3 regions of the Glutamicibacter soli genome follow, and region 1 is predicted to be linked to each of the others. Evidence: riboswitches for the same ligand, from Rfam matches in the RefSeq annotation. Region 1 holds a riboswitch; each other region holds the start of a gene.

Region 1 (10,314 bases):
GATGGTCACTTTCAGCTTTCCGGATTTCCAGAGCTGGGTCGCTTCGGCGGCCCAGGCCAAGGCGCGTTTCGACTCGGCAGGCGTGAGGAAGTGCGTGTTGATGTGAAGCCGCTGCTCGGGGTCCACGCTCTTGGGCAGCAGCACCATGGGCCTGCTGCCTTCGACCTTGACTGCATGGAACAAGCCGCAGTGGCGCCCGATGTGGTGCACCGTGCAGTAGAGGTCGCCGCGGTCGATGTCCGTCCGGCCTCCCTTTTCCCATGCGTCCAAATGGTCGAGTTCGCAGCGTTCGGCGGGCATGGTGCACCCCGGGAAGGCGCAGCCGCGTCGTGCGGTGCGCAGGGCCTTGGCCTGGCTCTTGGAAAACAGCCGCTGCGAGCGACCGAGGTTGAGGATCCGGTCGCGCCCGTTCAGCACCACCGGGTAGATGCCGGCATTGCAGACCGCGGCCCTGGCTTCGCCTGCGGAAATCGGCTTGCCCGTGATGGTCACCGCGAAGTCCTGCCCCGTTTCGACCATCTTGTCGTAGTCGATGATGATGCCGACCTCGGTGGCAGAGCCTCGGCGTTTGCCGGTTCCGGCGGATCTTAGCGTCGCAAGCAGGCCCATCAGGTGGCGCAGTTCGGGCCGCATGTCCTCGAAGGGAACCAGCAGCTCGGCGGCTTCAGGGTCTGCCGGCGGTGTGTCCTCGGCGGTTTCTCTGTCGACGTCGAAGCCTTCATGATCAGTGCGGCCTGTATCCAGATCTTCGTGGTCCGGCTCTTCAGCGGCCGCGTCGTCGGCTTCCTTGGGGTCCTGCGCCCAATCCGGCATGGTCTCGGAATCGTCCCAGTCCGGCGGGGCGGGGTCGCCGTTTTCAGCGGCCAGGTCCTCGGCGGCCTGGCGGTGGAGTTCTTCGCGGTTGCCGGTCTCGGTTTTGGGGTTGTCCACCTTGCGCAAGTGCGCGTCGACCACTTCGGCCTGCGAGGGCAGCACCCGCAGCAGGTAGTGTTCCAGCCCCTTGCGGCGGCCGAGCTTGAACAAGCCGATCTCGGAGAGCAGCGCGCCCAGCGGCCGCTTGCCGTACTTGAGCTGGTGGATCAGGTCGGCGACGTGCTTGCGGGCGGTTGCGGGCTGTTCGCGGATCAGCGCGACGGCCTCCGCCTGGATGTTGGCGCGCGCTTTCTGCCCGGCGGGGCCGGGGCCGAAGTCCTTCTGGGCGCCGTGGATCAGCCGGGAGGCGGAAAGCACCAGACGCGGGTCGGAGCGCGGGGCGGTGAATTCGGCGGCCAACTGGGGCAGCAGCGGCGCGGCGCGGTGCCCGGCGGTGGTGACCTGGGCGATGAGGCAGTCGGTCTGGGCCAGGCGGTCGCGGGCGGTGCCCAGCGGGATGCCCAGCCAGTTGTGCAGCAGCCCGGCGGTGTTCTTGTAGGGGGTGCGGCCCATGGTGGTGCGCCCGGCAGCGCGGGCGAGGTCCTCGGCGGAGGGGTGCTCGCCGGCGTCGGCGATGGCCTGGAAGGAGTCGGCGTCCAGCTGGTGGGCGCCGGTGCGGCGCAGCAGGTCGGCGGCGAAGAGCTGGGCGCGGGCGAACTCCTGGCCCAGCTGTTCGACAAGCAGCGCGAAGTAGGCGGCGTGGCCGGCGGGGAGGTCCGCGTCGGCCACGTCCGCCCAGGCCGCTGCGATGAGGCTGCGGGCCTCGGCCAGTTTCCCGACCGCTTCGGTGCTTGTGGAGGTCTGCATGTCCCCAGCGTGCGGCGGGCGCCGGGAGGGCCGGCCGCCGCAGCTGCGGATTGTGGATTACTTCGAGGCGCCGATCGCCCAGACGCGCGGCAGCTGCGTGCCGTTGACCGCGAGGTCGCCGATCAGCCGCGCCTTGAACACCCACGGATTGTGGTTGCCGGCGGTGCGGGCGTTGCGCCAGTGGCGGTCGAGGTTCTTGGACACGCTGGTGGCGGAGGCGGCCAGCGCGTCGAAGGCGTGGGTGAGCGCGGTGAGCACCAGCGGGGTCAGCACCACCTGACCCTGGGCGGAGGCGAGCTCGGCCGCGTCGTTGGCGGCCTCGTCCTCCTGGATCGAGCCGCCGGAGTGCAGCGCGATCGCCGACTCGTAGGCGCCCTGCAGGGCGTGGGAGACGCGTTCCACGGTGGCCGCCGCGGCGAAGGCGGCCGCGGAGACCTCGCCGATGACCTGCAGCAGCTGCGGATCCTGCCCGGCGATGTTGGCCGCGGCGTGGCTGAAGGTGCGCTTGCGGGCCGCCAGCTGCGCGGCGAACTCGCGTTCGGCGGCCTTGGCGGAGCCGGCGAGCACCGCCAGCAGCACCTGCTGGTAGAACGCGGTCTGGTACTTGAAGCGGGTGTCGAACTCGATCAGCTCCTCCACCGCCGCGCCGGTGAAGGTGGAGGTGCCGGTGCCGGTGGTGCGCTGGCCGAAGCCGTCCCAGTCGTCGGCCAGGGCCACGCCCGGCTGGTGTCGGGAGACCGCGGCGATGACGCGGGTTCCGGTGTCGGTGCGCTGCGCGTAGGTGTCAAGCCAGTCGGCGAAGATCGATCCGGTGGAGTAGTACTTGGCGCCGGTGATCGTGAAGCCGCCGGAACCGTCAGGGCTGACCTTGGTGGCCACCTCGCCCACTGTCACCGCTCCGACCTCCGTCCAGGAGTTGCCGGCCAGCTGGCCGGCGGCGAAGCGGGCCAGCCAGGTATCGCGCGCCGGACCCGGGGCGGCGACCAGCCGGTCCTCCACGAACGCGAAGTGCGCGCGCAGCGCCTGGGCGATGTTGGAGTCGGCGGCGGCCAGGTCGGTGAGCAGTTCGAACAGCTCGGGCAAGGTGGCGCCGGCGCCGCCGTGGGATTCCGGGACGCGGATCGCGCCGAAACCGGCGGCGGCGAGGTCGGCGACCTCGCGGTAGGGCAGTTCGCCGGTGCGGTCGCGGTCGGCGGCGCCGTCGGCGATGGCCTGGAAGTGCGGGGCGAAGCGTTCGCGCAGCCCCGCCAGGCGGGATGTGGACAGGGCGATCATCTGGTGTTCCAATCGGTGTTGCAGGCAGGGTGGCGTAGGCGTCCAGTGTCTAGGTGTACAGCGAGAGCGGCTGCGATTCGCCGCGCAGGAAGTAGGCGCCGACCTCGATCTTCTTGTAGTCCACCGGGTCGTGCAGCGAGTGCGTGCGCACGTTGCGCCAGAACAGGTCAAGCCCGACGTCGCTCTTGGTGGAGGAGGATCCGGTGACCTCGAAGATGCGGTTGGCGACCTCCACGCCGGCCTCGCTGGCCACGACCTTCAGCTCCGCGATCGCCACCGCCAACTCGGCGCGCTGCGGCTGGCTGACTGCCCCGCCCAGCACCTGATCGAAGCGGCGGCCCAGCTTCTCCGCCAGCGCGGCCACCGCGGCAGTGCGGGCCTTCAGCTCCCCCACGGTGCGCTGGAAGACGACGTCCTGCGAATAGGTTTCGGCCTGCGAGAGGAACCAGGCGTTGGTGCGCCCCAGCAGAATCTGCCGGCCCCGCGCCAGCGCGCCCTCCGCGATGCCCAGGTAGAAGTTCGCGAAGGCCAGCTGGATGCCCGGGGTGAGCAGGGTGGCCACCGGCTCGTCGGTGACCGGGCCCAGCACGTCGGACGGCTCGATGCGCACGTTGCGGTACACCAGCGAGTTCGAGGCGCTCAGCCGCTGGCCCAGATAGTCCCAGTCGTCGACGATCTCCAGCCCCTGCGCATCGCGCGGGACCACGAAGGCCAGCAGCTCGCCGGTGCCTTCGACCTGGGCGTTGACGACGATGACCTCGCCCACCCCGGAGCCGGTGGAGAAGCGCTTGGCCCCGTTCAGCCGGTAGCCATCGCCCTCGCGGGTCAGCACCAGGTTCGGGTCCACCGGGTTGACCGAGTCGCCCCACAGCCAGCTTCCCTCCACGGTGCGCCGCCACCAGTCGGCCTGCGCCTCGGCCGGGGCGTAGAACGCGATGGAAGACTGGTTGATGTAGTGGTAGGCCAGCAGCTGGGAGATCGACCCGTCGGCGGCGGCCAGGATGCGGATGACCTCGAAGGCGGTCTCGAAGTGCCCGCCGGCTCCGCCGAACTCGGCAGGGACCAGCAGCTCCAGCAGCCCTGCCTCGCGCAGCAGCTTCACCTCGGCGAAGGGCTGCGCGTTGGCGCGGTCGCGGGCCAGCGCGTCGGCGGCCAGGGTGCCGGCAACCTGGCGGGCGACGGCGCGCCAGCGCTCCAGTTCGGCCTCGCTGGCGGTGCCGGTGTACGGGACGCGGGGCAATGCGGTGACGGTCATGATCGGGCTCCTTGGAATTGGACTTCCGAGGGATACCGGGACGCGGCCCGGGCTCCATCGAACCTGGCGTTAGCACTCCCTGCGGATTGCAGGCTTGCTGCGGCGTCGCGGAGCCAGGTCTCTCAGCCGCTCTGGATGGTGTGCACCGATTCAAGCACGCCGCCGAAGCCGGAGGGAACCGCCCCGTCACGCGGCGGAACGCACCGCAAAACTGCGTCATATTGGGAGTTTGGAACCCGCGCCGGGCCCAGATCGCGACGGCGCGCGGCAGCATCCAGCCGTCGCACGACGTCATATTGGCGCACGCAGTGCCCGGGCCCGGCGGGCCTTGCTGCTAGCGGGAGAGGAAGCCGAGCAGCAGGTCGTTGACCTCCTTGGCGTGGGTCCACAACAGCCCGTGCGGGGCGCCATCCACCTCGTGGTACTCGGCGGCGGGCAGCGCCTCGGCGAAGCGCCGGCCGGTGACGTCCACGGGCAGGATCCGGTCGGCGGTGCCGTGCACGATCAGCGCGGGCACGTCGATCTTCGGGATGTCGGCGCGGAAGTCGGTGGTCCAGGTGTACTGGGCCGCGACCGAGGCGTAGGGCGAGGCGGCATAGGCCAGGGCCTTGTTCGCGGCCAGCGCCTCTTCGCTCAGCCGGTTGCCCAGGAAGGTCTCGGTGTTGAAGAAGTTCTCGAAGAAGCTGCTGAAGAACGCGTAGCGGTCGGTTTTGGCGGCCTCGGCCATCGGGTCCAGCGCATCCTGCGGCACACCCTCGGGGTTGTCATCGGTTTGCAGGATGAACGGTTCCAGCGAGCCGAGGAAGGCGGCCTTCGCGACGCGGGCCGAGCCGTAGGTGGACAGGTAGCGGGCTACCTCGCCGGTGCCCATGGAGAAGCCCACCAGCACTGCGTCCTTCACGTCAAGCGTTTCCAGCAGCGTGTGCAGGTCGGCGGCGAAGGTGTCGTAGTCGTAGCCGACGGCCGCCTTGGAGCTCTTGCCGAAGCCGCGGCGGTCGTAGGTGATGACCCGGTAGCCGGCGCCGAGCAGCGCCGCGGTCTGCAGCTCCCAGGAGGATCCGTCCAGCGGGTAGCCGTGGATCAGCACCACCGGCTGCCCGGAGCCGTGGTCCTCGTAGTACAGCTCGATATCGGTGGTGTTCTCTTCTCCGACTTTCACGGTTGCCATGCTGGCCCTTTCTCCGACGAAGGTCGCGGCGGTTGCCGCGCTGCCTCCCACGCTAGGCATCGGTCCTCGACGGTGGCAAGGGTTTTGCGCAAAGCGACAGCGAGCGCTTCAGCGCAGGTAGGTCCGTGCGACGCTGAACGCGGTGCGCTCCAGCAGCTTCAGCGCGTCGGCGGACAGCTCGGCCAAACTCGCCGGGCCCGGAGCGATCGAGTAGGCCGCGAGGATTCCGGCGTCGGCCAAAACCTGGTCTTCCAGGCTGACCGATCCGGCGATCACGATAACGTCTCCCCCGGCGGCCTGCAGTACCCCGGATACCACCTTGCCCTGCAGGGACTGCGAGTCCAGCCGGCCCTCGCCGGTGATGACCAGATCCGCGCCGCCCATGATGCGGTGGGCGTCCAGCACCCGGGCGACCAGCTCCCACCCGGGGACCAGGTCGACCGCGAAGTAGCTGCCCAGGCTGAAGGCCAGGCCTCCGGCGGCGCCCATGCCTTCTCGGTCGCGCAGCACCCGGCCGGTGGCGGTTTCCAGCACATCGGCCAGCCGGCCCAGCCCGGCGTCGAGGGTTGCGACATCCTTCAGGGAAGCACCCTTTTGCGGCCCGAAGATCGCTGCGGCGCCGTTCTCGCCCAATAGCGGGTTGGTGACATCGCAAGCGATCTGCCACACTACCCCGGCGGCGCGCGGATCCAGCCCGCTGACATCGATGCTGTGCAGCTCGTTCAACGGGCCGCCTCCCGATTGCAGCTGGTTGCCGTCGGCGTCGAGGAACTTGGCGCCCAGAGCGGAAAGCAAACCGGTGCCGCCGTCGGTGGTCGCGGAGCCGCCCAGGCAGAGGATGATTTGCTCGGCCCCGAGGTCCAGCGCCTTGGATACCAGCGCGCCGAGCCCGTAGGTGGTGGCCGACAGCGGCTGGCGCGGCGCATCGGCGACCTGCGGCAGGCCGGCTGCTTCGGCTGCTTCGACCACCGCGATCTTCCCGTCGGCAGACAGCCCCAGCCGTGATTGCACCGGTCTGCCTAAGGCATCAGCGGTTTGCACCGGAACCGGTTCGGTGCCCCACGCGTCGATCAGCGCTTCCAGGGTTCCCTCGCCTCCGTCGGCGAAGGGCACCGCGGTCACGGAGATTTCACGGCCCAGGCTGCCGGCACCTGCGAGGAATCCGGTCCTGATGGCTTCGGCGACCTCGCTGGCGCGAGCGCTGCCTTTGAAGGAATCCGGCACCACGGCGATTTGCAACCCAGTGGCCGGCGAAGAGTTCGGTGTTGAGGTCATGCATTAACCCTATGGAGATTCCTCCACAAGTCCTATAGGCCGAAGCCCATACTTCAGCTGCTTCGAATACTGGAATATGTGCATTTCGCCCAGCCGGACCCGGGCGTAGATGGAGTTGAGCAAGGCCATCAGCTCGCCGGGAACCCGCGGGTCGCTGCCGGTGACCTGCTTGATCCGGTCCATTCGTTGGATCAGCGTATTGCGGTGGACCGTGAGCCTTGCGATGGCTTCGGACTGCGTCGAACTGGCGGCCAGCGCCAGCAGCGTGAACGCATGCTCCTCACTGATCTGGGCCGTGCGCCGGGCCAGCGAACGGCAGTACGCTTCCGGTGCTCTGGCCGCCGACAGCGCCATGTCCTCGTTCCAGAGCTCGCGAAGTCCGGCAGCCGGAACCAGCGCGGGCACCGCGCCCAGGGTCCGCAGGTTCTCGGCGTCGACCAGAAGGTCGCTGGGCTGTGTCCGAGGGGGCCCGAGGATCGCGCGGGCAGAAGCAGGATCCTCGATTGGACCGGAGGACAGCACCCATCGGGCATTGTTAATCGTCAATGCTGCTTCGTACTGCTCAGGCCCGTCCTCGTCGAGCAGCAGACTCAGCGACCATGGCGCGCTCAAGCCCAGCTGCTCGAGCTGCTCAGCCAAGGCTTCGTCGCTCGCGGATCCCGACACAAGTCCGGAGAGCATGTCACTAATCTGGGTGGCGCGCACCGTGCTTCGGACATGCTCCTCGTGCTGGGTAAGCAGCAGCTGCACGGTCAGCGAAATCAGCTGGGCCAGCGACGCAACCTCCTGCGGTGCCCCTGTCACCCCCACGACACCCTGCACGACGCCGTCCGCATAAAGTGGCACGTTGACGCCCGGCAGCTGCCCGGACACCGGGTCGGCCTGGGCGGTGACAATTGTGCGGTTCTCCGACAGGGCCCTGAGCGCGTCCGGATGCGGGTTCCCCAACCGTTTAGGGTCGGACGAAGCGATGATGATCCCGCGCTCGTCCATGATGTTCAGCGGGTAGTCGACGCGCGGGGCGATGGTTTGGACAACACGCAGCGCCACCGTGTGGGTGAGTTTTCCTGTTGCCTTCTGCGCCATGCTTGGTAGTCTACCCACCATCTGACCACGCGTCTTTTGACAACGTGGAGGCTGAGCCAAGCTTCTGCACAGAGTCGGGCAGTAATGTCGTAGACACCTCCTTGAGGTGCGAGTGATGATCGTAAACTCCCGCCGGCTTCAGCCGGCGGGAGTTTTCACTTTCCTGCGTCCCATGGCTGATGCAGACTCTTTGCCTGCGCCGGGCTCGGGCAAAGCCGAGGCATAGCCTTGCTCCCTAAAATGGAAGTTACCTTCCTCAAAGGTGCGAGTGATGATGTAAGTCTGGCTCCGTTGCGCACGGCAACGGAGCCAGTATTTTTAAGAAACCTTCGAGCGCCGCATCACCGATGCGCCGGCATTCTCCAGATGGTGTCCAGGCCCGGCATAGGAACCGGAAGTGCAGTGAAGATAACTCAAAAGGTGCGAGTGATGATCGAGAACCCTCCAACGAAATGATTTCGGTGGGGGTTTTGAGTTTAACGTCCGGCCAGCTGCGTGGACACCGCAGAAATGCTTAGCTTGCGGCTCGGAATTCCAAAGCTCCGGCACAGGGTGCGTTCCTAGAATTGAAGTACCTCATAAAGGTGCGAGTGATGATCGTGAAGTTCCCGTTGGATTTCCTCCCAACGGGAACTTTTCTTTAACCGCCCTGGCCTCCGATATGCCAGCCTTTGCACTGTTCGCATGCGTAGGTGCCCAGCTGCTTGCCAGCTACCGTGGAATGCCTCAGCGCGGCCTTGAGTGCGATCGCGTTAGTGCGGTACCGCTGCTTCCCCGCGGCTTCACAGATATTGATGGTGCGTTTGGTGGGATCCTTCAATATGGCCATGGCAGTAATCTAACAGCCAAGCGCAGTGCTGGAACCTGCCGGGCAACTAGAATACATAGGTACGGAATTCGGCGAGCCAAAGAACAGGTCCACCATGGCAACGGCGGCATTGACCCCCTTAGAACGGCAGTCGGTGTGGCGAACCCTCAAGTCTCCCCGATTGCTGAAAACCGAGCTGCTCGCCGGGCTGGTGGTCTCGCTGGCGCTGATTCCGGAGGTCATCGCGTTCACCGTGATCGCCGGGGTGGATCCGCGGGTCGGCATTTTCGCCTCGTTCACCATGTCAGTTGTCATCGCCTTCACTGGCGGACGGCCGGCAATGATTACCGCGGCGGCTGGAGCGGTGGCCTTGGTGGTCGCTCCATTGGTGAGGACCCACGGCGTGGAGTACCTGTTCCCGGCCGTGATCCTGGCCGGAATCATCCAGATCCTGCTGGCCGCGCTGGGCGTGGCCAAGCTGCTGCGGTTCATACCGCGGCAGGTGATGATCGGCTTCGTGAACGGCCTGGCCATCTCGATCTTCCTGGCACAGATGCCCGAGCTGGTCGATGTGCCGTGGGCCGTGTATCCACTGGTGGCAGTCGGGATCGCGATCGTGTACCTGTTCCCGAAGCTGACCAACGCGGTTCCGGCGCCGCTGATCGCCATTGCGGTGCTCACGGCGGTGACGGTGTTCGCGAAGATCACGGTGCCCACGGTGGGCGACCAGGGCGAACTGCCCGAGTCGCTGCCGGTCTTCACGCTGCCCACTGTCCCGATCGACATGGAAACCCTGCGGATCATCGCGCCGTTCGCGGTGGCGGTGGCGTTCGTCGGCCTGCTGGAGTCGCTGCTGACGGCGAAGCTTGTCGACGACATCACCGACACGCCGTCGAACAAGACGCGCGAGTCCTGGGCGCAGGGGGCCGCCAACGTGGTGACCGGCTTCTTCGGCGGGATCTGCGGCTGTGCGATGATCGGCCAGACCATGATCGGGGTGAAGGTTTCCGGCGGGCGCACGCGCATTTCCACGCTGTTCGCGGGCGTGTTCATGCTGGTGCTGGCCGTGGCGTTCGGCGACGTGGTGGCGCAGATCCCCATGGCCGCGCTCGTCGCGGTGATGGTAGTGGTCTCCGCCGCGACTTTCAACTGGCACAGCATACGGCCTTCCACGCTGCGGATGATGCCCAAGAGCGAAACCTTCGTCATGCTCGTCACCGTGGTGCTGACCGTGGCGACCAGCAACCTGGCCATCGGGGTAGGCGCCGGCATCCTCACGGCGATGGTGCTGTTTGCCAACCGAGTGGCGCATTTCGTGACGGTCGACCGCAGGGTGGACGGGGACACCGCAATCTATACGGTGACCGGCGAACTGTTTTTCGCCTCGTCCAACGACCTGTACACGCAGTTCGACTACGCGCAGGATCCGCAGCAGGTAGTGATCGACCTAAGCGCCTCGCACGTGTGGGACGCCTCGACCGTGGCCGCGCTGGATTCCGTAGCCGCCAAGTACGCCGGCTACGGCAAGAGCGTCGAGGTCCGCGGGCTGAACGAGCCCAGCGCCAGGTTCCGCGACCGGCTCAGCGGCAACCTGGATTAGTCGCGCTGCTCCGCCCGCTCGCGCTTGGAGATATACATGGCGCGGTCCGCACGCAGGATGACCATGCTCAGGTTATCGTCCGGTTCCGCGGTGGCCACCCCAAAACTCCAGCTGTGCTCGGAGGATTC
Region 2 (10,314 bases), 630 kb from region 1:
ACCGAATGCACTAGCCGGATGGCGTTCCCCCGCAAGGGAGCTGGCGCCCCCGATAGTCAGGTGGCCGATATGCTCGGCCCCTGCCTGGCTGGTGGGGAAAGAACGCAATGAAGCAGAGTGACCAATCAATAGAAGAGATCGTTGGCGAGCTGCACTCAGCTCGGCAGCGTAAGCCGAAGAAGTACAAGCTCGAAGGCACCGACTACTGGGTGTTCGGCATTGCCGGAGCACTCGCACTGGCCTTCATCATCTGGGGTTTCATCACGCCCGATGGACTGGGCACAGTAGCGGACGCAGCCCTTGACTGGGTCATTACCAATACGGGCTGGCTGTTCATCATCGCCGCCTCGGTCTTCGCCGTCTTCGCCATCGTCGTGGCGGCCAAGAACTTCGGCCGCATCCCGCTGGGCAAGGACGACGAGAAACCTCAATTCAGCACGGTGTCGTGGATTTCCATGATGTTCGCAACCGGCATGGGCATCGGACTGGTGTTCTACGGTGTCGGCGAACCCCTGTTCTTCTACATGTCCCCTCCACCGGGAACCGTCGAGGGGCAGACGGATGCGGCGCTGAGCACCGCCATGGGCACCACGCTGTTCCATTGGACCCTGTTCCCGTGGGCCATGTATGCAATCGTGGGCCTGGGCATGGCCTACGGCAGTTTCCGCCTGGGGCGCCCGCAGCTGTTCTCCTCGATGTTCACCCCGATCTTCGGCGACCGGGCCATCCATGGATGGGGCGGCCGCGTCATCAACATCCTGGCCATCATCGCCACGCTGTTCGGCTCGGCCTGTTCCCTGGGGTTGGGCGCGTTGCAGATCGGCGGCGGCATCCAGGCCACCGGCATGATGGAAAAGGTCGGATCCGGAGTCCTGGTCGTGATCATCGCGATCCTTACGGCGCTGTTCGTGGCCTCGGCGGTCTCCGGCATCGAGCGCGGCATCCAATGGCTGTCGAACACCAATATGGTGCTGGCAGTGATCCTCGCCCTGATCGTGTTCATCGGCGGGCCGACCCTGTTCATCCTCAACGTCATCCCGAACGCCATCGGTTCGTTCATCGGCGACCTGCCGCAGATGGCCTCGCGCACCGCGGCCTCGGGCGATGAAGCGGTTTCCTCCTGGCTGTCCTCGTGGACCGTGTTCTACTGGGCCTGGTGGGTCTCCTGGACCCCGTTCGTGGGCCTGTTCATCGCGCGTATTTCCCGCGGCCGCACCATCCGCCAGTTCGTGACCGGCGTGCTGCTGGTGCCTTCCACGGTGACTCTGCTGTGGTTCGCGATCTTCGGCGGCGGAGCCATCGGCATCCAGGAGCGCGCGGAGCGTGCCGGGGATACCTCGGCGCAGTTGGCGCAGATCGTGGACGGCGCGCCGGACATCAACTTCGACCTGATTCTCTTCGACATGCTGGGCCAGCTTCCGGTTGCCGGATGGGTGTCGGTAGTGCTGATGGTGCTGGCAGTGCTGCTCATCGCGATCTTCTTCGTCACCGGAGCGGACTCCGCGTCCATCGTGATGGGCGCCCTGAGCGAGAAGGGCGCCGAGAACCCCACGCGGAAATCGGTCGTCTTCTGGGGTGTGGCCACCGGAGCGGTGGCTGCCGTGATGCTGCTGGCCGGCGGCGACAATCCAGCCGAAGCGCTGAACGGCCTGAAGAACATCACCATTGTGTCGGCGCTGCCGTTTGTCGTCGTGATGCTTCTGTTGTGCGTGGCCATCTGGAAGGACCTGAGCAAGGATCCGCTGGTGCTGCGCAGCACCGTGGCGCGCCAGGTCCTGGAGAATTCGGTCTCGCGCGGCGTGGACCGCCATGAGGGCGGCGGATTCAGTCTGATGACCACCGAGATTCCGGTGGTCGAGGCGGCGAAGCTGGGCACCGAGGACGGGACGGTGGTGGAAGAGCGCGAAGTGCTGCTGGCCACCGAACCAGCTGACCCAACCGAGCCAACCGACACGGCCGGGCCGAAGCCCGGCGATCCGAAGAAATCCTGACACCGACTGATGGGCTGCCCCGGCAAGGCAACCGGAACTGAACAAGCTGGCCGGGCCCGTGCATGGTGCACGGGCCCGGCCAGCTTCTAATCAGTGCGGACAGCGGCTGCGGTCAGCCCCGGGCGCGGCAGATCTCGTTGATTTCCGGGATGCACGGCTCATTTTGCAGGCTTGTCGTGTCGCCCAGCGTGGTGCCCTCGAAGAGCTGGGTGAGCAGGCGCCGCATGATCTTCCCCGAGCGGGTCTTCGGGACGTCCGGAACCAGCACCACATCGCGCGGCTTGGCGATCGGGCCGATCTGAGCGGCCACGGTGCCGCGCAACTGGGCGATGAACTCGGCCTGGCGTGCGGCGGTGGCCTCATCGGGATCCAGCGCGATCAGCGACTTGTCCAGCGGGACCACGAACGCGGTGGCCGCATGCCCGGTCTTGGCATCCTGGGTCGGGCAGACCCCGGCCTCCACCACGCCGGCGTTGGTGACCAGTGCCGACTCGATCTCGATGGTGGACAGCCGGTGCCCGGAAATGTTGATCACGTCGTCCGTGCGGCCGAGGATGTAGATGTCCCCGTCCTCATCGAAGCGCGCGCCGTCCCCGGCGAGGAACCAGCCCTGCTCGACGTATTGCTGCCAGTAGCTGGTGTAGTAGCGCTGCGGGTTGCCCCACACGGTGCGGGCCATGGACGGCCCGGTCTCGGTGATGACGATGTTTCCCTGCTGGTTCGGCCCCACGGTGTTCCCCGCTGCATCCACGATGTCCACGCTCACCCCGGGCAGGGCGCGCGCGGCGCAGCCCGGCTTGAAGTGGGTGTCGGTGGGCAGCGGGGAGAGGATGGTCGCCCCGGACTCCGACTGCCACCAGGTATCCACCATGGCGATGCCTTCGGCGGTGTCGCGGCCTACCTGGGAGCGCAGCCAGCGCCAGGCCTCGGGGTTCACCGATTCGCCTACGGTGCCGCCGATCTTGATCGAGGACAGGTCATAGCTGGCAGGGATGCCGTCCGGGAACCAGCCCATCAGCGAACGGACCAGGGTCGGCGCGGTGTAGTAGCTGGTCACGCGGTAGCGTTCGATGATCTCGAAGTGGCGTCCCGGGTGCGGGGCATTCGGCACGCCCTCATAGATGACCTGGGTGACGCCGTTGGCCAGTGGACCGTAGATCTCGTAGGTGTGCGCGGTGACCCAGGCCAGGTCCGCGGTGCACCAGTGCACGTCGTCGGCGCGCTGGGTCCGGTCGGGGTTGGCGAACAGCAGGTTGTAGCTGTAGGCCGCCTGGGTGAGGTAGCCGCCGGTGGTGTGCACCAGGCCCTTGGGCTGGCCGGTGGTTCCGGAGGTGTACATGATGAACAGCGGCGTCTCGGAGTCGAAGAACTGTGGGGTGTGCTCGGTGGACTGGGTCTCGACGACCTCGTGCCACCACACGTCGCGGCCTTCGGTCCAAGCGATGTCATCGCCGGTGCGGCGGATGACCAGCACCTTCTCGATGCTGTTCTCCCCGGACACGGCCTGGTCGGCATTGTCCTTCACCGGCACCGAGGTGCCGCGGCGGAACTGCCCGTCGGTGGTGACCAGCAGCTTCGCCTTGGTGTCTTCCACGCGGAATTTCAGGGCCTCTGCGGAGAACCCGCCGAAGACCAGCGAGTGGATGGCGCCGATGCGGGCGCAGGCCAAGGTGATCACCACGGTTTCGATGAGCACCGGCAGGTAGATGACCACGCGGTCGCCCTTGGTGATGCCCAGCTCCAGCAGCGCGTTGGCGGCCTGCGAGACGCGTTCTTGCAGGTTCTTGTAGGTGACCGCGATGCGGTCGCCCGGTTCGCCCTCGAAGTACAGGGCCACCTTGTCCCCGTTGCCGGCGGCCACGTGGCGGTCCGCGCAGTTCACTGCGGCGTTCAGCGTGCCGCCCAGATACCAGGAGATCTGCGGGCCGCGCTGGGCCTGGGGATCCGCGGGAATGATCTGGCTGGTAGTGTGCCAGGGGGTTTCCCAATCCAGAAGGTTTGCCGCCTCGTCCCAGAATTCGTGGCGGGCTTTGTCCCGGTTGGTGAGATCTTGGTCGGATGAAATTTTGTCTAATACAGGAGCGGACAAGATGTCAGCCATATTTTCTCCAGGTTGGGTGGACGCGAGCTAGTGGCCCGTTGGAAGGGTGTGAATCGCGTGCGTGATGCGGTTATACGGTTTGTGCCGTTGGGGCCGGTGAATCGGTTTCGGCAAATCCATCTGGCGATTCGGTGGACTGTTCCTTGCGGGCAGTGGATTCGGTGCCGAAGAACAGTGCCATCGAGCTGCAGAAAACAACAATGAAGATGCCCATACCGACCAGGCCGTAGCCCTTGAGCCAGTCGTAGCTCAGCAGTAGGGCGACCAGTGCGGCCACGGCGCCCGCCGTAAACCGAAGCGAGATACGGCGTCGGGATGGAGCCGCATTCAGCTGCCAGCGGGTGGTTGCCAAGGTCACGAGAACCAGAGTCGTCAGGTTTGCGATCATGCCGACCCAGACCGGATGCGTCCCCAAGAAGAATGCCGTGGCGGACCAGCCGCCGACATGGTTCCAGAGTACGCCGGCGGTGAAACCGGTAATCATGGAAGCGTAGACAGCCTTTCGGGTGGCCAGCGGCCAGAAGAACACGGCAAGTACCGGGGCCAGAGTTGCGCCGTTGCGCAGGGTCCAGGCAAGGATGTTCCACCAGGCCGACTGCTCGGTGCGCAGGATGCTGAAGATGATCATCAAGGCGGTCAAAGCCACCAATGACCAGCGGGTATAGCGAATGAGCTGTGCTTCGCTCGCCTTCGGATTGACCGCGCTGCCAAAGTCCTTGCCCATCGACGTGGCGCCGGAGAACTGGCATGGTCCAGCCCAGCCCATGGCGCAGGCCCAGACCCCCAGGAAGAACAATCCAACCAGCGGCGCAGGGAGCACCTGTTCAAGGTAGTGCGGGATCGCAACCAGCGGAAGCTGCTGGTTCGGGTTGATGACGGCGGCGGAAGTGCCGATGAGGGCACCGATCAGAATGAACGGAATACCGAAAATAGCGGCCGTGTACAGGCCCTTCTGGCCGTCTGCCGGGGTGCGGCAGGACAGCGTCATCTGGAAGGCTGCCTGCGCCAGCGGGACATTGACGATGAAGGTGCCGAACCATGCTGCAATGAGCGAGACTCCGGCGTTGCCGAGATCGAACATTGCCGGGTCAGCCGCGGCGAAATCCTTGAGGCCTGCAATGCCAGGCTTGGCCAGAATTGCGTAGGCGCCCACCAGGAGCATGCCGATAAATGCGATGCAGTTCATGGTTTGGTTGAATGCCACCGAGCGCATGCCGCCGCCTGATAGATAAGCCAGCAGCAACAGGGCCGTGAAGATCACTGCCAGATGCAGGCTGATGCCGGTGAAGGCGCTCAGTGCGGAGGCGAAAGCAATGGTAGTTGCCACCGACCACATAGGGAAGGTGAAGGCGGTGATAAGTCCCGAGATGCCTTTGGCCGCGCGGCCGAACCTGTCGCCGATGATACCCGTGACCGTGACCACCAGTTTTTCGCGCAGGGGCTTGACCAGTAACAACGCGATGAGGAGGATCTGTACGGTTTCGGCGACGCCGTACCACAACGCGGAAATACCCGTGCGGTAGCTCAACTCCATGATGGCGATATAGGACGAACCCGAGAATAACCCGGTGATGCAGAACGCAACTGTCCAGGGGCTGAAGGACCGTCCGCCGACGAAGAATCCGCCGCTGGCTGCGGCATTTCTGCGCTGCACAATACGTCCGCCGAACAGGACGAGCACGGTGTAGATCAGGGCGAAACCGATAGTCCAGAATCCTGCGGCGCTCATACCCGTGCCTCCTTCTTCAGCGTTGCGTAACCCAACGCGGCGTTGCATGCTGTCTCCGCGTCATCTTCATGAACTTTCTCGGCGAAAACCCATGCGGTATCCAGTGAGACGCCGGCAGCGAGCACCAGATTGATTGCAGGGCAGCGTTTGTGGACCTGAGCTTTCAGCTCGTCAAGCAGAAGCGCATCGGCTAGTGATGTTTCGAGGTGGATTTCAAGCCGGCAAGAGTGGAAGAACGGCGAAACATCTGCAGTTCCCGCGAAGCCTCGCGTGTCCTGCGTGGCGATGGCGTAGGTCTGCAACGCGGTGAAGGGAACGCCGAGTTCTTTGGCGACTTGCTCTACCACGACGGAGACGCACCCGTTCAGTGCTCCGATGACGAACTCCATGGGTGTCGGGGCCGTATCGGTACCGCCGACTGGCACAGGTTCGTCGATGTCATAGCTGAAATTGCGTGTTTCGACGGTCGTTCGCATGGATCCCTGCCAAGTTCCTTTGGCACGAATTCGTTTGTTGAACGAAGCGTTTTCTGAGGGCGCGGAATGGCGCAGATCGGCAGAAGCCATGATCATCTCCATCGGTCCTGGCGGTAGCACCGGCCGTGAATTCCGGGAATTCAACGGTGGTTGCTGCGGCGTCGTAGAGCCAGATCTCTCGGCCGCTCGGGATGGTTACGCATCCATTACACGCATTCGAACGATTTCATTGCAAATCCTGCGTAACATGAAAAATATTCGATGTAAGCGCGTAATCTGTGGGATATTTCGTTATTTATTTCATTGAGCGTTGGTTTGATCGATCTTTGCCCCTCTTCCTTGGGTCATCTTCGGCGGTTCGCGGCAATCGGCACTCGCGAGCCCCTGCCACCCGTGCGTTTTCAGCGACGAAATATGACTTCGGGGCTTGGAGCCGCCCGATTGTTACGGCTACAAATGATTACGACCCATCCAGAGCGGCTGAGAGATCTGGCTCCACGACGCCGCAGCAACCACCCATGACAGGGACGGTGCTACCGCCAGGATCGATGGAAAGAATCGAGGACTTTTTATGTCTTTTGGCGCACCCCAAAACGATTTTGAGGTGGACTTCAACACGCTGAGCACCCCGGGCGCCGGCAATGCGCTGGAGCTCGACGAGTTCACCGAAGACCGTCCGACCCGCCAGCTGCTCAAGGTGACTCCGGGGCCGGGGGCCGACGAAGACTACGAGCGCCTTGCAGCGATTTTCCGTCCGGTGTTCGCCCAGATCGCCGCCGGCGCCAAGGAGCGCGACCGCAACCGCATCCTGCCCTTCGAGCAGGTGGGCCTGCTGAACCGCGACCGCTTCGGGGCGCTGCGCCTGCCGGTCGCCGACGGCGGCCACGGGGCCCGACTCAGCGACGTCTTGCGCCTGCTCATCGAGCTTTCCGAGGCCGATTCCCATATCGGCCAGCTCTGGCGCGCGCACATTGCCTTCGTCGAGGACGTGCTGCGCCTGCAGGACGAGCAGCTGAAGGCCAAGTGGTTCGCCCGCATCGCGGCCGGGCAGATCGTCGGCAACGCCTACACCGAAAGCGGCGGCAACGCGCTGGGCACGCTGAATACCAAGGCCAGCCAGGTCGACGGCCGCTGGGTGGTCAACGGCGAGAAGTACTACTGCACCGGCACCATTTTCGCTGACTGGACCACCGTCGCGGTGGCCCATCCGGAGCGCCCGGGACGCCAGATCGCCGTGGTCTCCACCCAGCACAGCGGGGTGAAGATCCTGGACGACTGGGACGGCTTCGGCCAGGGGCTGACCGGCACCGGAACCACCGAGTTCCACCAGGTGCCGGTGGACAGCTTCATGCCGGAGGATCCCAACGACCCCGAGGCCTCGATCTTCCAGCTGGTGCTCATGGCGGTGCAGGCAGGCATCGGCCGCGCGGCGCTGAACGACATGCGCAGCTCGGTGCAGGCGCGCACCCGCAGCTTCACCACCGGCACCGGCGTCCCGGTGCACCGCGAACCGCAGGTGCTGCAGCTGGTGGGGGAGGTCTCCGCGGAGGTCTTCGCCGCGGACTCGGTGGTCATCGGAGCGGTGCTGGAGGTCGAAGCCGCGCTGCAGGACGCGCAGCTGAACGCGGAGGAGCGATTTGCGGTCTGCGAGCTGGCCGCCAACCGGGCGCAGACCATCGTGCAGCCGCTGGTCATCAGCGCCACCAGCAAGCTCTTCGACGGGCTGGGCGCCTCGTCCACCCGCAGCAGCTGCAACATGGACCGGCATTGGCGCAACGCGCGCACCATCGCCACCCACAACCCTGCCATCTACAAGGCGCGCATCGTGGGGGACTACGAGATCAACGGGGTCCAGCCCCAGCGCCTCTCGGTCACCGGCGACCTCGCCGCACCCACCGGGCACCACGCCGGCTAGCGGCCGCCGCGCCGTGCACCCACCAGACTTCCACTTCTCAACCACGAACAAGGGGCACATCCATGAGCGAGAACCAGCCACATAACGCGAAGCGGGAAATCCTCTTCAACGCCTTCGACATGAACTGCGTCGCCCACCAGTCCCCGGGCCTGTGGCGCCACCCGAAGGACAAGGCCGCCGACTACAAGACCATCGGCTACTGGACCCACCTGGCCAAGGTGCTGGAAAAGGGCAAGTTCGACGGTCTGTTCATCGCCGACGTGCTGGGCACCTACGACGTGTACAACGGCACCAACGAGTCCCCGCTGCGCACCGGCGCCCAGGCCCCGGTCAACGACCCGTTCCTGCTGGTCTCCGCCATGGCCGCGGTGACCGAGAACCTCGGCTTCGGCGTCACCGCCGGCACCGCCTACGAGCACCCGTATCCCTTCGCACGCCGCCTGGCCACCCTCGACCACCTGACCAACGGCCGCGTGGGCTGGAACGTGGTCACCGGCTACCTGCCTTCGGCCGCCCGCAACATGGGCCAGGAAGACCAGATGGAGCACGACGAACGCTACGACCACGCCGACGAGTACCTCGAGGTGGTCTACAAGCTGCTCGAAGGCTCCTGGGAAGACGACGCGGTGCAGGCCGACAAGGAAACCGGCGTCTACACCGACCCGGCCAAGGTGCACCCGATCAACCACGATGGCAAGTACTTCAAGGTTCCGGGCATCGCCATCACCGAGCCGAGCACCCAGCGCACCCCGGTCATCTACCAGGCAGGCACCTCGCCGCGCGGCCTGAAGTTCGCCGCGCAGAACGCGGAGGCGGTTTTCGTGACCAGCCCGACCCGCGAAATGCTCAAGGACACCGTCACCAAGATCCGCGACCATGCCGAGGCCGCGGGCCGCGGCCGCTACGACATCAAGATCTTCGCGATGCAGACCATCATCACCGCCGAGGATTCGGCAGCAGCCCAGGCCAAGTACGAGGACTACAAGTCCTATGCGGACATCGAGGGCGCCATGGTGCTGATCTCCGGCTGGATGGGCATCGATTTGTCCACCTTCAACCCGGACGAGGTCATCGGCGCCGACGTGAAGTCCAACGCCATCCAGTCTTCCGTGGCCACCTTCCAGAAGGCCAGCGGCGACGAGGGCAACCCGTGGACCGTGCGCCAGCTGGCCGAATGGGTCGGCGTGGGCGGCTTCGGCCCGATCACCGTGGGCTCCGGCGCCGAGGTCGCCGAAAAGCTCATCGACTGGGTGGACTACACCGACGTCGACGGCTTCAACCTGGCCTACGCCATCACCCCGGGCACCTTCGAGGACATCGTCGAGTACGTGGTTCCCGAGTTGCAGGCCCGCGGCGCGTACAAGACCGAGTACGCCGACGGTTCGCTGCGCAACAAGCTGTTCGGCGCGGGCGACCACGTCAAGGACACCCACCGCGCGGCGTCCTTCAAGGTCTCCAACCGCTTGGCCGCCCAGGTCTGATCCCGGAACTACCGCACGGCCTACCGGCCCCGGAGCCCCGTCAAGGGCGGCGGGGCCGGCAGGCCGTTAACCAGTCGTGCCGCTGCGCCACAGGTCAGTGGATCGGCACGCCGGCGCTGTCCACGACCCACCACACGTCGCTGACCGCCTGGCCCTTGGTGTCGCCGGGTTTGCTGTCCGAAACGTAGTAGTACATGGGCCAGCCGTTCAGCGTCAGCTGCGGCTTGCCATCGGTGCCGGTGATGGTGCCCAGCTTCCCGGTGATGCCCTTGGCATCGCTCAGCGAGGCCGGGCCCGAGGGGACCGGAGGCCACAAGTCGAGGCATCCGCCGGTGCAGGAGGAATCCCCGGAGTTCTGCGTGTCCTCGTCGAACTGGTAGATGCTCATGCCCCGCTGGTCGGTGGTGATGCTGCCCAGCTCGGTCCGCCGCATTTCAAGGATCGCTCCGTTCTGCTTGAGATTCGGCACCGGGCTGCTGCCGGTATTCGGCACCCCGTAGTTCGAGGTTCCGGAATTGCCCTGGCCTGGATTGTCCTGGGCTGAACCGTTCTGGCCGGAGCACCCGGCCAGAACCAACGTCAAGGCTGCGGTGAGGACCGCGGCTTTCGAAAATGCCTTGC
Region 3 (10,314 bases), 1.4 Mb from region 1:
GTTGGCCTTGAGCTTCGCGTCATCGAAGATCTCCAGTTCCGCGGCTTCTACTGCGAAACCGGACAGGCCGACCACTGCGGACACCGCTTCGCGCTGGTAGCGGGCCAGTGACGTGGCCATGGCCATGCCCTGTGAGAAGCCGAGCAGCGTCAGGGACGAGTGCTGGGCCGCAATCGGTTCCAGGAAGGCCCAGAGGTCTTTCACGCTTTGCGCCACTGCGTCGACAGAGTAGTCGATCTCCTGCGACAGCGGGAACCAGCTGAACCCCGGTCCGGCCTGCAGCGGAGCCCGCACCGAAAGATAGGTGAATTCCTGCGGCAAATAGCGCGACAGGCCCATCAGGTCTTCTTCATTCGAGCCGTAGCCGTGCAGGAACACCAGCAGCGGCGTGCCCAGTCGGGATTCATCATTGCGGGAAATCAGCGCAACCGTGGATGCTTCAGGATTAGTCATAGTGCTCTAAGCCTAGCGACCCCCGCCCCTCGCCAGCGCATCGGACGACGCCAAAAGTACCAATCGCCCCGTTGCAATTCTGTAACGTTTGGATTTACTCGGGGCGTTGGCTCAACCATCGTGGTTGACTTGTGGAAATAGATGAACGATGTTTTCTCCACCCACCGAAAGCAGCCTCCGCGATGAATTTTGATGACGCCCCGCCGGAACTGATCGAAGAGCTCAACGATCCGGAAACACTGTTCGATTCCGACCCGACCGGCACCATGGAATCCGCCTTTGCCGGCGTCAGCATTTTGTCCATACTCTTCATTGTCATTTTCACGCTGGTGGTCGTATTCATCATCGTTGTCTGGGTACGCAACTACCGGGCGGCGAAGAACGCCGGGGTTGACATCTTCACCGTGCAGACCGACATCGCGGCAAAGGCCTCGAAGTCCGCGCTGCTCGCCCCGGCCCAGTCAAAGGAGGACCGGCTGCGTGAGCTGGACGATCTGCGTTCCAAGCAGTTGATCAGCGCCGAGGAATACGCCGAGGCCCGCAGCAAGGTCCTGCTCGGATAGTTTTCTCGAATCGTTGACACAACGTTACTAACGAGTAACAATGTAGCTTGTGGCTATTTCCCCAAGTTTCGAAACTCCTGATTCCGAGAATTCCACGGTGCACCCTTGGCGGCGCTATGTAGCGGTCGGCGATTCTTTCACCGAGGGCGTGGGAGACCCCGATCCCCTGGCCCCGCAGTCCTTCCGCGGCTGGGCCGACCGTCTGGCCCAGGAGCTCAGTCGGGGCGTGCCTGACTTCGCCTACGCCAACCTCGCGATCCGCGGCCGGCTGATTGCCCAGATCATCGAGGAGCAGGTCCAGCCGACCATTGATCTGAAGCCCGACTTGATTTCCATCTGCGCCGGAGGCAACGACGTGCTGCGCCCGGGAGGGGATCCGGACAAGATCGCCGACCAGCTCGATTCCACGATTTCCCGGCTGAATTCCACGGGGGCCACCATCCTGCTGTTCACCGGGCCGGATATCCGGGATACTCCGGTGCTCGGAAGCATCCGCGGCCGCGTGGCCATCTACAACGAGAATGTCCGCACCGTCGCCGCACGCTACGACGCGATCGTGGCAGACATGTGGGCGCTGCGCGAACTGCACCAGCCGGTGATGTGGTCTGCGGACCGCCTGCACTTCTCGCCGCTGGGCCACCAGCGCATTGCGGCGATGGCACTGGATGCCTTGAACGTCCCGCACACGCTTGACACCCGCATCGACGCAGTCGAGGACACCCGCAGCTGGAAGGAAGCGCGGATCGAGGACCTGCACTGGGCCCGCGAGCACCTGGCCCCGTGGGTACTGCGCCGGCTGCGCCACCAGTCTTCAGGCGACGGCATCACGGCCAAGCGCCCCACCCCGACGCCTTTTGCCGAGAGCACGCCGAACGACTCGCTGGGAGCCGGCGACAGCGCTCCCTAGCCCCGAACATGCCGAAGGCCGCATCACCGATAACTGGTGGTGCGGCCTTCGTTCCATGCCATGTCGCTCTCGATTAGTCCTCGTCGAAAACCAGTGTGCGCAGCACCCCGTCCAGCTGGGCGGCGTCTGTCAGGAATCCGTCGTGGCCGATCGGCGAATCGATGTAGTGCACCGGCTTGGGCGTGGCCAGGGAAGCAGCGAGCTTCACCGACTGCTCCGGGTAGTACAGGCGGTCGGACTTCACTGCCGCCACCAGCACGTTGACCTGTTCCAGCCGCGCCAGCGCGTGTTCGAAGGATTCATGCCCGCGGGCCACGTCGTGGCTCATCAAGGCCTCGGTGAGGACCAGGTAGCTGTTCGCGTCGAAGCGGTTGACCAGCTTGCTGGCCTGGTGGTCCAGGTAGCTCTCCACCTGGTAGCGTCCACGGCGCCCTTCGAAGGGAGCATCGGGGACCTCGCCGTCCTGCGCCTTGCGGCCGAAGCGGTGCTCCAGCTCCGCCTCGGAACGGTAGGTCAGGTGGGCCAGCCGGCGGGCCAGTCCCAGCCCCTCGTCCGGGCGCGCCTGGTTCTGGTAGTAGTCTCCCCCGGCGAAATGCGGATCAAGCCGGATGGATTGGGTCTGCACCTGCGCGAACGCTATCTGTTCTGCGCTGGCTTGGCCGGTGGAAGCCATGACCACCAGGTTCGCGACCTGCTCAGGGAATTCAACCGCGTATTCCAGGGCCCGGGCTCCGCCCATGGACCCGCCGAGCACGGTATGCCAGCGCTCAATTCCCAGCTGTGTAGCCAACCTTTGCTCCAGCCGTACCGAATCCTTGATGGTGACGAACGGGAAACGCGAACCCCACGGCACACCTTGCTCATCCAGCGATGCGGGGCCGGTGGATCCATTGCAACCGCCGACCATGTTCACCGAGACCACGTAGAAGCGGTCGGTGTCCACTGTCAGGCCGGGGCCGACGAAGTCCTCCCACCAGCCGTCGGTTTGCGAATCGCCCCGGGAGACGTGGGCGTCTCCGGTCAGGGCGTGCATCACCAGCACTGCGTTGCTGCGCTCGGAATTCAGCTCCCCCCAGGTTTCGTAGGCCAGGGCCACCTGCGGCAGGTAGCCGCCGAACTCGAAGGAGTACTCGCCCACGGACGCACGGCGCAAAATGCCGTGGGTCCCTTCGGCGAGCTCTTCGGTGCCGATGGTGTCTTCGGTAGTCACAATGGATGCCATGCCTAGCGGGTTTCCTGCAGTTCCTTGCCCTCAAGGGCTGCGACCGCCTGGAACCCAAGCTCGAGGTCGGCCAGGATGTCGTTGATGTTCTCCAGCCCGACGCTCAGGCGCACCAGTCCCGGGCGCACCCCGGCGGCCAGGCGCTCCGCGTCGGAGAGCTGGGCATGGGTGGTGGAGGCCGGGTGGATGACCAGCGAGCGGACGTCACCCAGGTTCGCCACATGGGAGTGCAGCTGCAATGCGTCCACAAAAACCTTGCCGGCTTCGACTCCACCGGGCAGGTCGAAGGCCAGCACCGAGCCGGCGCCCTTCGGGCTGTACTTGCGTCCGCGCTCGAACCACGGCGAGGATTCCAAGCCGGCGTAGGCCACAGCTTCCACATCGGCGCGGGCTTCGAGCCAGTTCGCGACAGCGGAGGCGTTCTCCACGTGGCGTTCGATGCGCAGGGACAGGGTCTCCAGACCCTGGGCGATCAAGAACGCGTTGAACGGCGCCGGGGCCGAACCCAGGTCGCGCAGCAGCTGCACGCGGGCCTTGAGGATGTAGGCCAGGTTGGCGCCGAGGATGCCATTGACGCCCAAGTCGCGGGCGTAGACCAGGCCGTTGTAGGACTCGTCGGGGGTGTTGAAGCTCGGGAAGCGCTCGGGATCCTTGGAGAAGTCGAAGTTGCCCGAATCTACGATCACGCCGGCGATCGCGGTGCCGTGGCCGCCGAGGAACTTGGTGGCCGAATGGATCACGATGTCCGCACCCCATTCGATGGGGCGGATCAGGTACGGGGTAGCCAGGGTGCTGTCAACCAGCAGCGGCACGCCGACCTCGTGGGCGATCGCGGAAATGCCCTCGATGTCCAGCACATCCTGGCGCGGATTGGAGATGGTCTCGCCGAAGAACGCCTTGGTGTTCGGCTGGACGGCGTCGCGCCATTCCTGCAGGTTGTCCGGGTCGGAAACGAAAGTGACCTCGACGCCCAGCTTCTTCAGCGTGTGCTTGAGCAGGTTCTGGGTTCCGCCGTAGAGGCTCGGGCTGGCCACCAGGTGGTCGCCGGCCTCGGCGATGTTCAGGATCGCGAAGGTGGTTGCCGCCTGGCCGGAGGACAGCAGCAGTGCGCCCACGCCGCCTTCGAGGTCGGCGATGCGGGTTTCCACGGCCTCGGTGGTCGGGTTGCCGATGCGGGTGTAGATCGGCTCCAGCTCCTGCAGGGCGAAGCGCGCTGCGGCGCTTTCGGCGCTCGGGAAGACGAAGGACGTGGTCTGGAAGATCGGCAGGGAGCGAGCACCGGTAACCGGGTCAGGGCTCTGTCCTGCGTGGATCTGACGGGTTTCAAACGACCAATTGTTGCTCATGGCAGCCTCCAAAAGTTCTGTAACTATGGGGGTACACCACTGAACACACACCACCGGGAAGAACCTCAACGAGGTGCTGCCAGAGGGGTAACCCGCGCTTGTCCTTGACGCCGAGCGGCTCAAGGGCCAGGTCTTCACCCGGGGCACCCCACCGCGGTTGGAGGGTTGCCGCCCAGTAAGCCGGGGCTTGTTACTGGGACTCATGACCTGCCACCAGTGTGCCCGAAAATCGAATATCTTGGCAACCCGAGGCCGGATCCAGAGTCTCAATCGGTCATATTCACGTCCGAGCGACGTCTTATTGCACAGAATTCGACAAGAGTCCAGATCTTAGGATCACCTAAGTAGAGACTGGGATCACATTGTTGTCATGATTGGCACATGATGAGGCTAGATCACGTTACGTACGCATGCGGCCCGGATGGGCTGATGCCAACCGCTGAAAGAATTGCAGAGTCCCTGGGCCTGGAATTCGTCAAGGGAGGCGTGCATCCACGGTTTGGAACTCGCAATGTAATTTTCCCGCTGAAGCACAACCAGTACCTTGAGGTCGTCGAGGTACTGAACCATCCGGCCAGCCTCAAGGCACCTTTCGGACAGGCCGTGCGCGCGCGCTCCGAGCTGGGCGGCGGCTGGATGGGTTGGTGCGTGTCATTGGACGACCTGAGCGGAGCGGAAGAACGCCTGGAACGCAAGGCAGTTCCCGGGAACCGCAAGTTCCCCGACGGCCGCGAACTGACCTGGCAGCAGATCGGCATCAAGGGCCTGATCGCGGATCCGCAGGTGCCCTATCTGCTGCGCTGGGACGACGGCACCGAGGACCTGCATCCGTCGCGCGCGCTGGAGCCTACCGGTGAAATCAGCGAGATCAACATTGCAGGATCCCGCGAGCGCGTGCTTGAATGGCTGGGGCAGCCGGAGAACGTGAATCTCGGACCGGTGACCACCAAGTACCAAGCTCCCAACGGGACGCCGGGCATCCTGTCGGTAACTTTCAATACCGCCAAGGGCACGGTCGTTCTCTAGGAACATCGGGGACCACAGCACAAGATAGGCGGGGACAATGGAGTCCCCACCTACCTTTGCTTGTTAATTGGACGGTTGGTGCAGCCCTAGGATCCGGGTAGCTGCACCAGCTGGCAGTTTTCGACTCCCGCGGCCGCCCGTTTCACCCAGCTGATTTGGGACTGCTCGTCCAGCGCGTTCAGCGCGTCGAGCTGCTCAGACTGGGCTGAGTCGACGAATTCCCGGTCTGCCTTTGTAGTCCACCATTGGTACAGCAGGTTGGACTGCGCCCACATGTGCCGCTGCGCTTCGGTAGCGGCACTCGAGGTGCCAACAATGCCGTGGCTCGCCGCAAGGCTGCCCAAACATTGTTCGGTGGGGTTGACCGACATTTTCATGGCCAGATCCCACTTGACGGTTTCCGGGGAATAGCGGTCCTCGAAGCCCAGCAGCAGACCGCCGGTTGCCTCGGCATGGGCCTTGCTGCTGGTGATGATGCGCGGCTGCTGGATTCCTGTGGCCTGTTCCAACTGGCCGACACCCGCGGTGATGTTAGACCTCCAGTCGTTCCAGTGCTCCGCTTCCCCGGGCCAGAAACAGTACTCGTGCCCGTCGCCGGGTTCTTCGCAGCGTAGCTCGGAGGTGCGGCTGAGCTGCTGCTCTTCGCCCGCATCCTGCGCCGCCAGCGCCCCGCCGCCCCAGAGCACTGTCAGCGACAATGCTCCGGCCACGGCCAGCGCGCGACGCGCCATTCGGTTCATGTTCTGCGCCTTGACGCAGATGGCCAACACGCCCAACATCGACCAGCCCAGATAGCACAGGGCGACTGCCTGGATGACTATGGGATTCGGTGCCGAATCCCGGGTGCAGCACTCTGAAAGCCCTGCCATGTTGCTCAGCATGGGGCCAGGGGCCACCAGGGAAAGCAGTTGCAGTCCGGAGAACAACACGATGCTCAGCCCGATGGCCAGCTTCGGGGCGAACAGCAGTCCCAGCCCCAAACCGCCCAGGCACAGGCCCAGCATCATGAGCATGGAGAGCAGGAATAGTCCGGGGTCGGGGACGAACACTTCGCCCATCCGGTACATCACCGTCGCGTAGCCCAGCAGGTAGGCGCTGGCGCCGACAACCAGCGGGGGCGCCAGCAGCTGCAGGGCGGTTGCCGCGATGCGGTGCGGTCCGCGTACCCGGCGCAGGGCCGCGATGCCGAAGCGGCCGCCCACCCATGCGGCGTAGGTGCCCAGCACGACGCCGCAGAAGAGCATGCCGAAGGAGGAGGCGACGCTCAGGCCTTCCCTGCTGGTATGTTCGGTCTCCACCGGAACCAGCAGCGCCAAGAGCTCGGTGAAGATCAGCATCGCCATCAGCGCGAGGCAAGCCCGCGACTTGCTCCAGAGTTCGGCGAACTGCATGTCTTCCCTTCGAGTTCCTGACGGATGCTCTCTCATCAGGAAGTCTTTCATCAGATTGGCGGATATTTTGTACCGGAGTAACTTTATCCGCTTTTTCTGGACGTCCGCTTCAAATACCCTGCTGGTTAGGGAACCAGCCGTTTGCCCAGCACTGCGACGTTCAGGCGTTCGAAACCGAGTTTTTCGTAGAACTGCGTAACCGAGTCATTGCCGGCGCGGACCATCAGCTGGACCTTGACGGTTCCCCGGGCGCGCAGCCATTCTGCTGCCGCTTCGACGATGCGCCACCCGCAGCCCTGGTCCTGCAAGTCGGGGTCGACGGCGACGTAGTAAAGCCAGCCGCGATGCCCGTCATCTCCGGCCATGGCGGTGGCGGCCAGCCGCTCCCCCTGGACGAGCGCCAGGATGGTGGACTCAGGGCCCGCGAGGGCCTTGCGGGCGTCGGCGTGCGGATCGTTCCACGGTCGGGTCAGCCCGGTGTGTTCCCACAGCGCGACAGCCCGCTCGACCCAGGCCTCGGAAAGTTCGATTAATTCCATGTCAGAAGGCTATGGGAAGGCTACGCGCCGATGCCAATCGCCGGTCCGAGCAGCAGGTAGCCGACGAAGCCGATGGCATCGAGCAGGAAGTGCGCGATCACCAAGGGCATGACCCGGCCGTAGCGGTGGTAGACCCAGCCGAACACCACACCCATGACCACGTTGCCGATCATCGGCCCGATGCCTTGGTAGAGGTGGTAGCTGCCGCGGATCAGCGCCGAGGCTAGGATCGTGGTCCACAGTCCCAGCTTGAGCTTGCGGACGTAGGTGAACAGGAAGCCGAGCATGATCACTTCCTCCAGCACCGCGTGGCGTGCGGCCGAGAGCATGAGCACCGGGACGCTCCACCAGTAGTCCCCGAGGTTCGCGGTGGACAGCGCCGTGGTGATGCCCAAAGCCCTGCCCGCAGCGTAGACTCCGAGGGTTCCCAGGCCCATGGCCAGGAACAGGCCGGCGCCCAGCAGCGTATCCCGCCCGGGTTTGCGCAGGTCGAAGCCGATCATCGACACGGTGGTGCCGGTGCTGCGCTTCATGAGATAAAGCGCCAGCAGCACGGGAACCAGGGCGAAAACGATGTCCAGCAGCTGGTAGGCCAGGTCGAAGTACTCGCGGGTGCTCAGCGGGTTGTTCATCGAGGTCGTCTGCTCGGACAGCGGCGCCTTGGTGACCTTGTCGGCGAAGCTGATGATCGAGTACACCGCGCTCTGTCCCAGGCACAGGGCCATCACCAGCGCGATCTCGATCTTCAGCGTGCGCCGGTCCACGGTTTGGGTGCTGGTCTGTGCATTCACGTCTTTGATCATAGACCGCGCACGCTGTGCGGACACCCAGCGATCGGGACGCCATGCGATAGCCTGAAGAAGCTGTTTTCCCTGATCCGCGAAGCGAGTTGCCTGTGTCCCGTCCCGCCACCGAAGCCGAGATGAACCTGGGCACGATGCTGCGCCCGGACCTGCCCTGGGAAGGAGGGGTCGTCAACGAGGGCGGACAGTTCCACACCGTGCTGCTGGCCAACGAGCAAGCTGTCATCCGCATGGCCCGTACACCCCAAGCCAGTGCCCAGATGCCGCGCAGCGTCCGGCTCCACCGGCTCCTTGCCGAGCAGCTGGATTACCTGCTTCCCACTGACTGCAGCGACATCCTGACCATCGACGGGCTATCTTCGGTGGCCACCGTATTCGTACCGGGGAGCGCCCACGAACCGCATAGCGGAGACCCTGCGCCACTTCGCCGCTTGGTTCGGGAGCTGGCCGAGGTGCACCTGCAGCCGCTGGAAGATGAACTGGCCGAGCCCTTTGCATTTCGAGGTCCGTGGACGCCGGCGCGCCAGCAGAAATGCTTCGATGCGCTTCCGGAAGAGCTCCGCTCGGCGTCCGCGCTCCTGTGGGATCAGTTGGATTACCTGGCGCAAAGCCCAACCAGCTTGGTCCACGGCGATCTCGCTGGCCACAACATGCACTGGGTGGACGGGAAGCTGGTCGGAATCCTGGACTGGGATCTTGCCTGCGCCTGGGACCCTGCGTTGAATACGGCCTACCTGTCCTTGTGGCATGGGCAGGACCTGATCGAGCAGATTGCCCCGGATGCCGAGCAGGCCCGCAGAGCCAGGATCTGGCTGGGCCTGATGAGCCTTGAACGGCTCTCCGACACGCTCACGCGCAGCGACAGTCCCCGGCTGGACAAGCTCATGCGCAAGATCGGCCCGCGCATCCTGTCCGCGGCCGAGGCGGCGGGCTCCCGCCCGCGTTAGTCTGCCGGGCTTCCGGTCGGGTCCTGCCATGCGGGTGCGGCTAGCCGAGGACAGGCATGCCCCCGGCGGCCAGGGCCTTGCGTTGGGCCGCGGTGATTTTGGCGTCGGTGATGATCCCGGTGAGGTGTTCGGTATCCAGGATGACGAACGAGCGTTGGCCGATCTTGGATGAATCCACCACCACGAAGCTGCGCGCGGACTGCCGGATCAGCTGTTCGTTGACCGCCGCTTCCATCTCGTCGCCGACCATCGGGCCGGTGTCCGCATCCAGCCCATTGACCCCCACGAAGGACAGGTCGAGGGTGATCTTCGCGAGCGAGGACTGCGCCATGGGGCCGACCAGCTCGTAGGAGCGGTCGTTGAGCACCCCGCCGGTGACCATGACCCGGATGTGCGGGCGCACCGCCAGCAGCGAGGCGATGTTCACGGCGTTGGTGACCACTGTCAGGGTGACCCGCCCCGGCTCCCCCACCAGTTCCTGGCGCAAGCCCAGCTCGGTGGCGATGGCCTTGGTGGTGGTGCCTCCGGACAAGCCGACCACCATGTCCTTGCGCACCAGCGCGGCGGCGGCCTTGGCCACCTGGGCCTTCTCTTCGTCGTGCTCCTCGCGCTGGTAGCGCGAGGGCAGCTCGTAGGCCACGGAGTTGGAGACCGCTCCGCCGTGGGTGCGGGTCAGCAGCGAGGCCGCGGCCAGTGAATCCAGGTCCCGGCGGGCGGTTGCCGGGCTGGTGTCCAGCTGCTGCACGATCTCATCGACGTCGATCTGGCCGCGGCTGGCCAGCAGGTCGAGGATGTGGTTAAGCCGCTCCTCGCGTTTCATGGATCCTGCCCCTTACTTGGTCAGTGCGTTCAGCGTGCTGCGCAGCTGGCGCACCTGTTGCTCCGACACCCTGATGGTGCCGGCATAGTGTGTCTTGGCGGAGAAATGCACGGCAGCCGCACCGGCGCCGCGCGCCGGGCCGATGTCCTGCGCCCTCATGCCGCCGCCGGCCATGATCTGGATCCTGCCGGCGGCCGCCTGCGCCATCCGGGCAATGACCTCCAAGCCCTCGCCGGCGGCGTCTCGCCCTCCACTAGTCAACACTCGGTGGATGCCAAGTGCCAAAAGCTGTGTCAC

The links. Region 1 has a riboswitch for S-adenosylmethionine ahead of ACTX90_RS16575 (acyl-CoA dehydrogenase family protein). Riboswitches for the same ligand answer to the same signal wherever they lie in the genome.
Region 2: linked by a shared signal. The riboswitch ahead of ACTX90_RS01370 (OsmC family protein) and the one ahead of ACTX90_RS16575 (acyl-CoA dehydrogenase family protein) in region 1 are both predicted to bind S-adenosylmethionine.
Region 3: linked by a shared signal. The riboswitch ahead of ACTX90_RS04820 (bifunctional o-acetylhomoserine/o-acetylserine sulfhydrylase) and the one ahead of ACTX90_RS16575 (acyl-CoA dehydrogenase family protein) in region 1 are both predicted to bind S-adenosylmethionine.

What each region holds. Positions count from the first base shown of each region.
Region 1 is NZ_CM125969.1:3,497,798-3,508,111, forward strand. It holds gene ACTX90_RS16565 (HNH endonuclease signature motif containing protein) at 1-1,719, opposite strand, end outside; gene ACTX90_RS16570 (acyl-CoA dehydrogenase family protein) at 1,777-2,994, opposite strand; gene ACTX90_RS16575 (acyl-CoA dehydrogenase family protein) at 3,044-4,249, opposite strand; SAM riboswitch class I at 4,301-4,391, opposite strand; gene ACTX90_RS16580 (alpha/beta fold hydrolase) at 4,584-5,417, opposite strand; gene ACTX90_RS16585 (glycerate kinase) at 5,526-6,692, opposite strand; gene ACTX90_RS16590 (sugar diacid recognition domain-containing protein) at 6,702-7,778, opposite strand; gene ACTX90_RS16595 (hypothetical protein) at 8,419-8,607, opposite strand; gene ACTX90_RS16600 (SulP family inorganic anion transporter) at 8,702-10,186, shown strand; gene ACTX90_RS16605 (GGDEF domain-containing protein) at 10,183-10,314, opposite strand, start outside.
Region 2 is NZ_CM125969.1:266,101-276,414, forward strand. It holds gene ACTX90_RS01355 (BCCT family transporter) at 108-1,991, shown strand; gene acs (acetate--CoA ligase) at 2,104-4,092, opposite strand; gene ACTX90_RS01365 (sodium:solute symporter family protein) at 4,163-5,821, opposite strand; gene ACTX90_RS01370 (OsmC family protein) at 5,818-6,387, opposite strand; SAM riboswitch class I at 6,393-6,495, opposite strand; SAM riboswitch class I at 6,762-6,852, shown strand; gene ACTX90_RS01375 (acyl-CoA dehydrogenase family protein) at 6,902-8,212, shown strand; gene ACTX90_RS01380 (LLM class flavin-dependent oxidoreductase) at 8,275-9,693, shown strand; gene ACTX90_RS01385 (COG4315 family predicted lipoprotein) at 9,788-10,314, opposite strand, start outside.
Region 3 is NZ_CM125969.1:1,001,647-1,011,960, reverse strand. It holds gene ACTX90_RS04840 (alpha/beta hydrolase) at 1-453, opposite strand, end outside; gene ACTX90_RS04835 (hypothetical protein) at 636-1,016, shown strand; gene ACTX90_RS04830 (SGNH/GDSL hydrolase family protein) at 1,072-1,923, shown strand; gene metX (homoserine O-acetyltransferase MetX) at 1,997-3,145, opposite strand; gene ACTX90_RS04820 (bifunctional o-acetylhomoserine/o-acetylserine sulfhydrylase) at 3,148-4,491, opposite strand; SAM riboswitch class IV at 4,581-4,699, opposite strand; gene ACTX90_RS04815 (VOC family protein) at 4,873-5,517, shown strand; gene ACTX90_RS04810 (hypothetical protein) at 5,604-6,908, opposite strand; gene ACTX90_RS04805 (GNAT family acetyltransferase) at 7,034-7,447, opposite strand; gene ACTX90_RS04800 (CPBP family intramembrane glutamic endopeptidase) at 7,468-8,250, opposite strand; gene ACTX90_RS04795 (phosphotransferase family protein) at 8,343-9,197, shown strand; gene ACTX90_RS04790 (DeoR/GlpR family DNA-binding transcription regulator) at 9,238-10,017, opposite strand; gene ACTX90_RS04785 (copper homeostasis protein CutC) at 10,030-10,314, opposite strand, start outside.